DNA from 2 places in the Pseudomonas sp. LBUM1659 genome. Region 2 is predicted to be linked to the other one. Evidence: riboswitches for the same ligand, from Rfam matches in the RefSeq annotation. Region 2 holds a riboswitch; the other holds the start of a gene.
What was found. Region 2 has a riboswitch for cobalamin ahead of cobW (cobalamin biosynthesis protein CobW). Riboswitches for the same ligand answer to the same signal wherever they lie in the genome.
Positions count from the first base shown of each region.

Region 1 (5,292 bases), 980 kb from region 2:
AGCGTCATGCCAAAGGGCGAATTGAGGTTTTCCAGGAATACCGTGCGGGTTTCGGCGATGCCGTCGTGGTCCTTGTCACGCAGCAGCGTGATGCGGTTCGGGCTGGGAACGGTGGCACCGGCGCGGCTCATGGCTTTGCCCATGACCCAGCCACGAATGCCTTTGCCGTCATCGGGTTTGGGCGGCGCGTTGGTTTCGGCCACCAGCACGTCACCGTTGGGTAGCACGTAGAGCCAGCGCGGGTGATCGAGGCCTTCAGCAAAGGCAGTCACTTGGGTCCCGGCGGCAGCGGTGGGTTTCGCGCCATCCGGCCAGCCGATCGCCTGAGCGACGTTCACCGTCGGGATCAGGGTTTTATTCGGTTCGGGCAGCTTGGGTGACGGGCCGGTGCCGTCGGAGACTTGCAGGCTGGAGGTTTCGCCGCAGGCGGCAAGCCCTCCGGCGAGCACGATGACGAGAACGAGCGGAGACTTGCGCATGCTGGTCTTCCCTATGAATGCAGTGTCTTATTCATAGAGAAGATAAACGGTGCGATGGTTCAACCGGTCAGCCGCGAGCTTCCTTGAACAAGACGGCGATGCCCGGGTGATAGTTGCCGGCTTCGTTACGCAACTTGCGGTAGGCGTAGGGGAAATACCAGGCCACCGCGCAGCAGTGCTCCTTTTGCAGGTCGTCGACCATGTCCTGAAGTTCTTCCGGGGTGGCGCTCTGCTGGGCTTTTTGCGGAGCAACGAACAGGCAGCCGAGTTTCAGGTCGCTGGTGTAGCTGAGGCGTTTGGCGTCGCCTGTGATGTCTTGCAGCGCCTGCGTCAGGTTCAGGCTGTTGACCTTGGGCCAGCGTTGAGTGGCTTGAAAATAGGCGCGTTCTTCGGCGGTCGCGATAAACAGATCGGCGCGGGCGTTGCGTTCGCCTTCTTCGATTTGTTTACGGGTCGGCGCGTTTTGCAGTGTGACCATTTCCGCCATCCACGCAGCGGTAGAGAGCAAGCCAAGGTTGGCCTTTTCGTCATGCCAGTAAGGCGCTTCGTTATCGCCGCGAATCGTGTGGTAGCGGTCGATACAGTCAAACCAGCGTTCCAGCACCGGTCGCAGGAATTCCAGCTTCGGATTGCTGATAATCATGCCTTGCATGTTGCTCACCCTTGTAATTGTGTTGTTGTTGGGTTGTGGCTCTTTGATATCACTGCTGGCCGTTTGCTGCAAGATTGGCGTCAGTAAATTGGCCGGCGGCAGTATATCGCTCACCGCGGCTTTGTCTTCATTTGACGCTCCACCCCCAACCCTCTAACCTTCGCGGCTTGTTTCAGGTGCTCTGTGGCATTGGCCGACAGAGTGAAACAGGGAAGCCGGTGAGTGACTATCGTCAAACCACGAATCCTTACGATCCCGGCGCTGCCCCCGCAACGGTAAATGAGTGAAGACTGCGCCTTGAGCCACTGTGTCTGTTTTCGGCATGGGAAGGCGCGCAGTCCGGCATATCGCCACTCATGAGCCCGGAGACCGGCCTGATTCATCCAGCGGCATCACGGTGGGCGATGCCAGGCTTCTTGCCGTCTATTCTTGTGCCTGCCCGCCGTTATCCAGCCTCAACGGAGAGCTCCCCCATGACCGATACCCCAGATCGTGACGAACGTCATTTGGCGCGCATGCAGCGCAAAAAAGCCGTGATCGACGAACGCATCGCCAATTCCCCGAACGAGTGCGGCTTGCTGCTGGTGCTGACCGGTAACGGTAAAGGCAAAAGCAGTTCGGCATTCGGCATGCTCGCCCGGTCCATGGGCCACGGCATGCAATGCGGTGTGGTGCAGTTCATCAAGGGCCGCAACAGCACCGGCGAAGAACTGTTCTTCCGTCGTTTCACGGAGCAAGTGCGTTTCCATGTCATGGGCGAGGGCTTCACCTGGGAAACCCAGGACCGCCAGCGTGACATTGCCGCCGCCGAAGCCGCCTGGGCGGTGTCCCGTGAATTGCTCAGCGATCCGTCCATCGGTCTGGTGGTGCTCGATGAGCTGAACATCGCCCTCAAGCACGGCTACCTCGACCTCGATCAGGTGCTCAGCGATTTGCAGGCGCGCCCGCCGATGCAGCACGTGGTGGTGACCGGTCGCGGCGCCAAGCCGGAAATGATTGAACTGGCCGACACTGTCACCGACATGGGCGTGATCAAACACGCGTTCCAGGCTGGGATCAAAGCGCAGAAAGGCGTGGAGCTGTGAATCAACCACGTCATTGCCCAGCGGTACTGATTGCCGCGCCGGCCTCCGGTCAGGGCAAGACCACCGTCACCGCAGCCCTGGCCCGTTTGCATCGCAATCAGGGGCGCAAGGTGCGCGTGTTCAAATGCGGCCCGGACTTTCTCGATCCGATGATTCTCGAGCGCGCCAGCGGTGCGCCGGTGTATCAACTGGACATGTGGATGGTCGGCGAGCAGGAAAGTCGTCGACTGTTGTGGGAGGCGGCCGGTGAGGCGGACTTGATCCTCATCGAAGGTGTCATGGGGCTGTTCGATGGTACGCCGTCCAGCGCCGACCTGGCGCGGCACTTTGGTGTGCCGGTACTCGCTGTGATCGACGGCACTGCCATGGCCCAAACCTTTGGTGCGTTGGCGTTGGGCTTGGCGACGTATCAGCCGGATTTGCCGTTTGCCGGCGTGTTGGCCAACCGGGTTGGCACCTTGCGTCACGCGCAATTGCTCGAAGGCAGCCTGACGCAAGGTTTGCGCTGGTACGGTGCTTTGTCGCGGGAAACCGGGATCGAATTGCCGAGTCGTCACTTGGGTCTGGTTCAGGCCAGTGAGCTGAATGATCTCGATCTGCGCCTCGATGCGGCGGCCGATGCGTTGGCCAGCAGTTGCGAAGTAGCGCTGCCACCTGCAGTGGACTTTGCCGCACCTGATGTGATCGCTGCCGAACCGTTGCTCGCAGGTGTGCGAATTGCTGTGGGCCGTGATGAAGCGTTCGCGTTCACCTACGGCGCGAGCCTGGATTTGTTGCGAGCCATGGGTGCCGAGCTGTCGTTCTTCTCGCCGATCCGCGATAGCGAATTACCGGAGGCTGACAGCCTTTATCTGCCAGGCGGTTATCCGGAATTGCACCATGTGGCGCTGTCTCAAAACACCTCGATGCTTAATGCAATTCGCGCACACCATGCGGCGGGTAAACCGCTGTTGGCCGAATGTGGCGGCATGTTGTATCTGCTCGACTCGTTGACTGATGTCGAAGGCACTCGCGCCGAACTGGCGGGTTTGCTCAAAGGCGATGCGGTGATGCAAAAGCGTCTGGCTGCGTTGGCGTTGCAAGCGGTCGAACTGCCGGAAGGTGCGTTGCGTGGGCACACGTATCACCATTCGCTGACCAGTACCGAACTTGAGCCGATTGCGCGTGGCCTGAGCCCGAATGGCGGGCGGGGTGCGGAGGCGGTTTATCGTGAGGGGCGGATGACGGCTTCTTATGTGCATTTTTACTTCCCATCCAATCCCGCTGCTATAGCCGCATTGTTTGCGCCTGACCTTGAGGCCGCCAACGCGAGCAGGCTCACTCCTACATCGGATCACCTGAACCCTGTAGGAGCGAGCCTGCTCGCGAAGAGGCCATGAGCGACAACGCATTCTGCGAAGCCGAACGCGCAGCGGTCTACCGCGCCATCGCCGAACGCCGCGACATGCGTCACTTCAGCGGCGGCACCGTCGAGCCCGAACTATTGCGACGCCTGCTCGAAGCCGCACACCAGGCACCCAGTGTCGGCCTGATGCAGCCCTGGCGTTTCATCCGCATCAGCGACCGAACCTTGCGCGGCAAGATCCGGTCGCTGGTGGAAGAAGAACGCATCCGCACCGCCGAAGCCCTTGGCGAGCGCACCGATGAATTCATGAAGCTCAAGGTCGAAGGCATCAGTGACTGCGCCGAGGTGCTGGTCGCCGCGCTGATGGATGATCGCGAGCGTCACATCTTCGGCCGTCGCACCTTGCCGGAAATGGACATGGCCTCGTTGTCCTGCGCAATCCAGAACCTGTGGCTGGCCTCCCGCGCCGAAGGTCTGGGCATGGGCTGGGTGTCGCTGTTCGAGCCGCAAGCGCTGGCGGACCTGCTGGGTTTGCCAGTCGGGGCCAAGCCGTTGGCGGTTCTTTGTCTGGGGCCGGTCAAGGCATTCTATCCGGCGCCGATGCTGGTACTCGAAGGCTGGGCGCAAGCGCGTCCGCTTAGCGAATTGCTGTATGAAAACTATTGGGGAGTGAGTCAATGAGTGTGGCGTTATTGAGTGTCGCCGCGGTTGCGCTGGACGCGCTGCTGGGTGAGCCCAAACGCTGGCATCCGCTGGTGGCGTTCGGCCGTTTTGCCGAGCGCATCGAGCAACGATTCAACGGCGGTGGTCGAGGCTGGCGCAGCCATGGCGTCACCGCGTGGGTGCTGGCGGTGCTGCCGCTGACCTTACTCGCAACGGCATTGTCCTGGGCGCCTTATGTGGGTTGGGTCGTTGAGATTCTCGCGCTGTATTGCGCCCTTGGCATGCGCAGCCTCGGTGAGCACGTCGGACCGGTGGCCAAGGCCCTGCGCAGTGATGACCTGGAAGAAGCGCGTACACGCGTGGGTTATCTGGTCAGTCGCCAGACCAGTGAACTGGATAAAACCGAAGTCGCCCGTGCGGCCACCGAGTCAGTTCTGGAGAACGGCAGCGATGCGGTGTTCGCTGCGCTGTTCTGGTTTGCCGTGGCCGGTGCGCCCGGTGTGGTGCTCTACCGTTTGAGCAACACGCTGGATGCGATGTGGGGTTATCGCAATGAACGCTTCGAACGATTCGGCTGGGCGGCGGCGAAGATCGACGACGTCCTCAACTACATTCCCGCACGCTTGGTGGCGTTGACCTACGCGCTACTGGGAAAAACCCGCCTGGCGTTGAAATGCTGGCGAATCCAAGCCCCCACCTGGGACAGCCCGAATGCCGGCCCGGTGATGGCGGCGGGCGCCGGTGCATTGGGCGTCGAGTTGGGTGGGTCGGCGATTTATCACGGTGAAGTGCATCAGCGTCCGCAACTGGGCGAAGGCGTGCCGGCGGATCCCGATTCCATTGACCGTGGCTGGCAATTGGTTCAGCGCGGGGTATGGTTATGGTTGCTGATTCTCTGCGTGGGGGCTGAATTCTATGCTTGAGCACGGTGGCCGATTGCGCAAGGCGGCGCGCGAATACGGCATTGCAGAAGCCGATTGGCTCGACTTATCCAGCGGCCTGGCGCCCTGGCCATTTCCGGTTCCCGACATCCCGTTACGCGCCTGGGCACGTTTGCCGGAATCCGGA
Region 1 covers NZ_CP166797.1:4,560,960-4,566,251, reverse strand. The annotation lists gene ACA048_RS20635 (PQQ-dependent sugar dehydrogenase) at 1-479, opposite strand, end outside; gene ACA048_RS20630 (hypothetical protein) at 547-1,131, opposite strand; cobalamin riboswitch at 1,289-1,523, shown strand; gene cobO (cob(I)yrinic acid a,c-diamide adenosyltransferase) at 1,605-2,216, shown strand; gene ACA048_RS20620 (cobyrinic acid a,c-diamide synthase CobB) at 2,213-3,595, shown strand; gene bluB (5,6-dimethylbenzimidazole synthase) at 3,592-4,242, shown strand; gene cbiB (adenosylcobinamide-phosphate synthase CbiB) at 4,239-5,147, shown strand; gene cobD (threonine-phosphate decarboxylase CobD) at 5,140-5,292, shown strand, end outside.
Region 1: it holds a riboswitch for cobalamin, as region 2 does, so the genes downstream of both, cobO (cob(I)yrinic acid a,c-diamide adenosyltransferase) here and cobW (cobalamin biosynthesis protein CobW) in region 2, are expected to answer to the same signal.

Region 2 (5,292 bases):
ATGAAAGCGGTATTCGCCGCCTGCAAATGCGAGCGGTAAAACAGCACCGCCGCCACCGGTTGATCAGCTTGCCAGTCGGCTTGCCAATCGCTCAGTTCAGCGGGGCTTTTTTGTGGGTGGTAAATCGCTGTGCGCGGCAGGACTTGCGGCTCGGCCCAAGCGTAATCACGGCCCAACCAGCGAGTGGCCAGACAGCGAAAAAAGTCCAGGGCATTGCCCATGCCGCCCTGACGCAAAAACTGCCAGATCCGATCACTGTCTTCGGCAACGACGGTACTGAGGTCGCTGAGTTCCGGGTCCGGACGATCATCGCCCGGCACCAGAATCAGCTGCACGCCCCGTTCGGACAATTGCACCAACCGCTCGACGCCATAACGCCAATAGGCGATACCACCGTGCAGCGAGATCAGAATCACCTTGGCGTGGCGCAGCACTTCGTCGACGTACAGATCGACCGAGGCGTGATTCTGCACCTGCATCGGGTTGGCCAGCCGCACGCTGGGGTAGTCGTCGGGCAGTTGCTGCGCGGCTTCGGCGAGCAGCGCAAGGCTGGAGTCGCCGCTGCACAGGATCACCAGCTCGGCGGGGGTTTGTCCAAGGTCGGCGATGTTGTCATCCGACACAAAACCGCCGGGCTGGGTCCTGAGCAGGTGCATGGCTTAAACGCCCAGCGCGGCGCGCAATTGCGTTTCGAGCTGGACGGCGTCCAGTTCCTGGCCGATCAGCACCAGGCGCGTGGTGCGCGCTTCTTCGGCGCCCCACTGACGGTCGAAGTGCTTGTCGAAACGCGTGCCCACGCCCTGGATCAGCAAACGCATTGGTTTGTTCGGGATGGCGGCGAAACCTTTGACGCGCAAGATGCCGTGCTTGACCACCAGTTGCGTCAGCGCATCCATCAGCAGGCTTTCGTCGGCTTGCGGCAGCTCGATGGAGATCGAGTCGAACGCGTCGTGGTCGTGATCGTCTTCACCTTCATGGTGATGATCGTGATGGCTGTGACGGCTGTCGATGTGTTCTTCGGAACCGGCGCCAAGGCCGATCAACACGTCCAGTGGCACGCGACCGCTGCTGGCTTCGATGACTTTCACCGCAGGCGGCAATTCTTCGGCGACTTCAAGGCGCACGCGGGCCAGGTCTTCAGGGCTGATCAGGTCGGCCTTGTTGAGGATCACCAGGTCGGCGCTGGCCAGTTGATCGGCGAACAATTCGTGCAGCGGCGACTCGTGGTCCAGGTTCGGGTCGAGTTTGCGCTGGGCATCGACTTGATCCGGGAAGGCAGCGAAGGTGCCAGCAGCGACGGCCGGGCTGTCGACCACGGTGATGACTGCGTCGACGGTGCAGGCGCTGCGGATTTCCGGCCACTGGAAGGCCTGGACCAGCGGCTTGGGCAGGGCCAGGCCCGACGTTTCGATGAGGATGTGGTCGAGATCACAGCGACGGGCGACCAATTCGCGCATCACCGGGAAGAATTCTTCCTGGACGGTGCAGCACAGGCAGCCGTTGGCCAGTTCATAGACGCGGCCGTTGGCTTCTTCTTCGGTGCAGCCGATGGAGCACTGCTTGAGGATTTCGCCGTCGATGCCCAACTCGCCGAACTCGTTGACGATCACCGCAATGCGACGGCCCTGAGCGTTGTCGAGCATGTGCCGCAGCAAGGTGGTTTTGCCCGAGCCGAGGAAGCCGGTAACGATGGTGACGGGGAGTTTGGCCAGTGTTTTCATCGGATGCCCTTTGGCAAGGTGGCGGGCATACGGGACGACAACCGCTGCAGCACACGCTGCGCGGAAGATTTCGCCACCGGATCACCCCGCCCGGTTGAAAGTGAGAATCTGTGTCGAGGCAGGTCTCCTGGCTGACGGCTGGCCAGTCGTTTGACTGGCGGCTTCTGCGCCTTCCCGCTCGCGCCATGGCTGGCGCATGCAGTGGCATGGCAGAAACTGAACCGTTCACAGTTGCGGGGGCAGCCGCGGCATTGACCGCGTTCCCTTCTTAGCTTCGGCAAACGCCGAAGAACCTCGAAAGCGCAAGGCTACGCATCGCGCTGGGGCGGGTCAATGTCTTGTGGCGGCCATCAGACGCTATCACGGGCAAGCCTTGCTCCTACGGGACTATGGCGCACTTGTAGGAGCAAGGCTTGCCCGCGATGGCGTCGACACAATCCCGAGTTGAGAACCCTTGCCAATTGACGCGTATCCCCCGCCCATGCTCTCCTACGCACTTTGTTACGGGTGCCCTTCACAGGGTGAAACGGGAAACCGGTGAATCATGTGCTTTACTCAAAGCCATGTCAGTCCGGTGCTGCCCCCGCAACGGTAAGCGAGCGAAGCATCAAATCCACTGTGCCAGCAGTTCGGCATGGGAAGGTGATGCTTGCAGGTCAAGGCGAAAGCCTGCGCCCCTCGTGAGCCCGGAGACCGGCCCGCAACACAAAGTGACCGTTACGGACACTGAACAACAAACCCGCGGTGGGCGGGCGCTGTTTGAACGTCTGCGTGCCCGACTCGCAGGGGTTTTCCATGCGCTCTATTCACCCGCTGACAGACCAGAGGGATGCGCCATGTCGATCATCAGCAGCACCGGCCACACAACCGCCAGCACCACTTCAACCCTTACCCAACGCCTGACCGCCGCCGTGTGTGCGTCGATCCTCGGCGCTAGCCTCGTGTATTTCGCCGGTTTCTCGCACATCGAAGCGGTGCACAACGCCGCGCACGATACCCGTCACAGCTCTGCATTCCCGTGCCATTGAGAGCTGCCGACATGATCAAGCGTATTGCGCAAACCGCAGGGTTCACTGGGCTGCTGGCCGCCCTGCTACTGACCCTGCTGCAAAGCTTCTGGGTCGCACCGTTGATTCTTCAGGCGGAGTCCTACGAAAAAACCGAGCCGACGCTGGTTCAACCCCATGAACACGCCGATGGCGCCATGGCCGGCCACACCCACGACGCCGAGGCCTGGGAGCCGGAAGATGGCTGGCAGCGCGTGCTGTCGACTACCGGCGGCAATCTGGTGGTGGCCGTCGGTTTTGCCCTGATGCTTGCCGGCCTCTACACCCTGCGCGCACCGACCAAAACGTCTCAGGGCCTGCTCTGGGGTCTGGCCGGTTATGCGACGTTCGTACTGGCGCCGACCCTTGGCCTGCCACCGGAACTGCCGGGCACTGCGGCAGCTGATCTGGCTCAACGGCAAATGTGGTGGATCGGCACTGCCGCCTCCACCGCTGTCGGGATCGCGCTGATCGTGTTCAGCCGGCACTGGCTGATGAAAGTGCTAGGCGTGGCGATTCTGGCCGTTCCGCACGTGATCGGCGCGCCACAACCGGACGTGCATTCGATGCTCGCACCGCAAGCCCTGGAAACTCAGTTCAAGATTGCTTCGCAGCTGACCAACGTAGCGTTCTGGCTGGCCTTGGGCCTGATCAGTACCTGGTTGTTCCGCCGCAAAAGTGATGGCCAATACCACGTATGACCGATGCCAGCACAGCGCCGACGTTAGTGGTCGGCCTGGGCTGCCAGCGCGGCTGCCCCGCCAGCACGCTGCGCGCATTGCTCGATCAGGCATTACAGGCTCATCAAATCGGACTTCATGAGATCACGGCCCTGGCCAGCATCGATTTGAAGCGTAATGAACCTGGCCTGATTGAGCTCGCGGAGCAACTCGCGCTGCCGGTTATCTATTTCAGCAGTAAACAATTGGCCGGGTACCAGCCCAGACTCAGCCATCATTCAGACATCGCGTTCGAACGTACCGGCTGCTACGGCGTCGCGGAAAGTGCCGCCCTGGCACTGGCCGAACAGCTGGCTCAAGCGCCAGCAAAACTGCTGATCCCCCGACAAAAATATGCGCAGGCGACTCTGGCATTGGCGGGTGCTGCGTAAAATCCCCGATAATCGCGCTTTCGATCATGAGCAATCTTCATCTGAAGCCTTGCCCAGTCTCTTTTTTCACAGGAACCGACGATGACCGTCTACTTCATTGGCGCAGGGCCCGGCGACCCGGAACTGATCACGGTCAAAGGCCAACGGCTGATTCGCAGCTGCCCGGTGATCATCTACGCCGGCTCCCTGGTGCCTGCGGCTGTGCTGGAAGGCCATCGCGCCGAACAGGTGGTCAATAGCGCCGAATTGCACCTGGAACAGATCATCGAACTGATCAAAAACGCCCATGCCAACGGCCAGGACGTGGCGCGGGTGCATTCCGGTGATCCGAGTCTTTATGGCGCGATTGGCGAGCAGATTCGCTACCTGCGCGAGTTGGATATTCCGTTTGAAATCATTCCGGGCGTTACGGCGACGGCGGCGTGTGCGGCGCTTTTAGGGACGGAACTGACCCTGCCGGATATTTCGCAAAGTGTGATTTTGACCCGCTACGCCGACAAAACGGCTATGCCGGAGGGCGAAGAGCTCGGCAGCCTGGCGCAGCATGGGGCGACCATGGCCATCCATTTGGGTGTGAATCACCTGGAGAAAATCCTCACTGAACTGCTGCCGCATTACGGCGCGGATTGTCCGATTGCGGTGATTCACCGGGCGACGTGGCCGGATCAGGATTGGGTGGTGGGGACGCTTGAAGATATTGCCGGGAAGGTTGAGGCCAAAGGGTTTCGGCGGACGGCGTTGATTTTGGTGGGACGGGTGTTGGGGAGTGATCAGTTCAGCGAGTCGTCGCTGTATCGCGCGGGGCATGCGCATCTCTATCGCCCGTAGGGCCTCTTCGCGAGCAAATTCTACCCATAAAAAAACGGCACTCACGGGTGCCGTTTTTCATGTCGCAGCGAACACCTTAGTAGTAGGCGTTTTCTTTCTGCGTGTGGTCAGTCACGTCGCGCACACCTTTCAATTCAGGAATTCGCTCAAGCAAGGTGCGCTCGATGCCTTCCTTCAGGGTCACGTCCGCCTGGCCGCAGCCCTGGCAACCACCACCGAATTTCAGCACGGCGATGCCGTCTTCGACCACATCGATCAAGCTGACCTGACCGCCGTGGCTCGCCAGCCCCGGGTTGATCTCGGTTTGCAGGTAGTAATTGATGCGCTCGTTGACCGGGCTGTCGGCGTTGACCATCGGCACTTTGGCGTTTGGCGCCTTGATGGTCAGCTGGCCGCCCATGCGGTCGGTGGCGTAGTCGACCACCGCATCGTCCAGGAACGCTTCGCTGAACGAGTCGATGTAAGCGGTGAAGCTTTTGAGCCCCAGCGCCGTGTCTTCAGGTTTTTCTTCGCCCGGCTTGCAGTAGGCAATGCAGGTTTCGGCGTACTGGGTGCCAGGCTGGGTGATAAAGACGCGGATGCCGAT
Region 2 covers NZ_CP166797.1:3,582,775-3,588,066, forward strand. The annotation lists gene cobN (cobaltochelatase subunit CobN) at 1-656, opposite strand, end outside; gene cobW (cobalamin biosynthesis protein CobW) at 660-1,721, opposite strand; cobalamin riboswitch at 1,822-2,033, opposite strand; cobalamin riboswitch at 2,210-2,437, shown strand; gene ACA048_RS16180 (CbtB domain-containing protein) at 2,558-2,749, shown strand; gene ACA048_RS16185 (CbtA family protein) at 2,761-3,468, shown strand; gene ACA048_RS16190 (cobalamin biosynthesis protein) at 3,465-3,878, shown strand; gene cobM (precorrin-4 C(11)-methyltransferase) at 3,960-4,706, shown strand; gene nfuA (Fe-S biogenesis protein NfuA) at 4,783-5,292, opposite strand, start outside.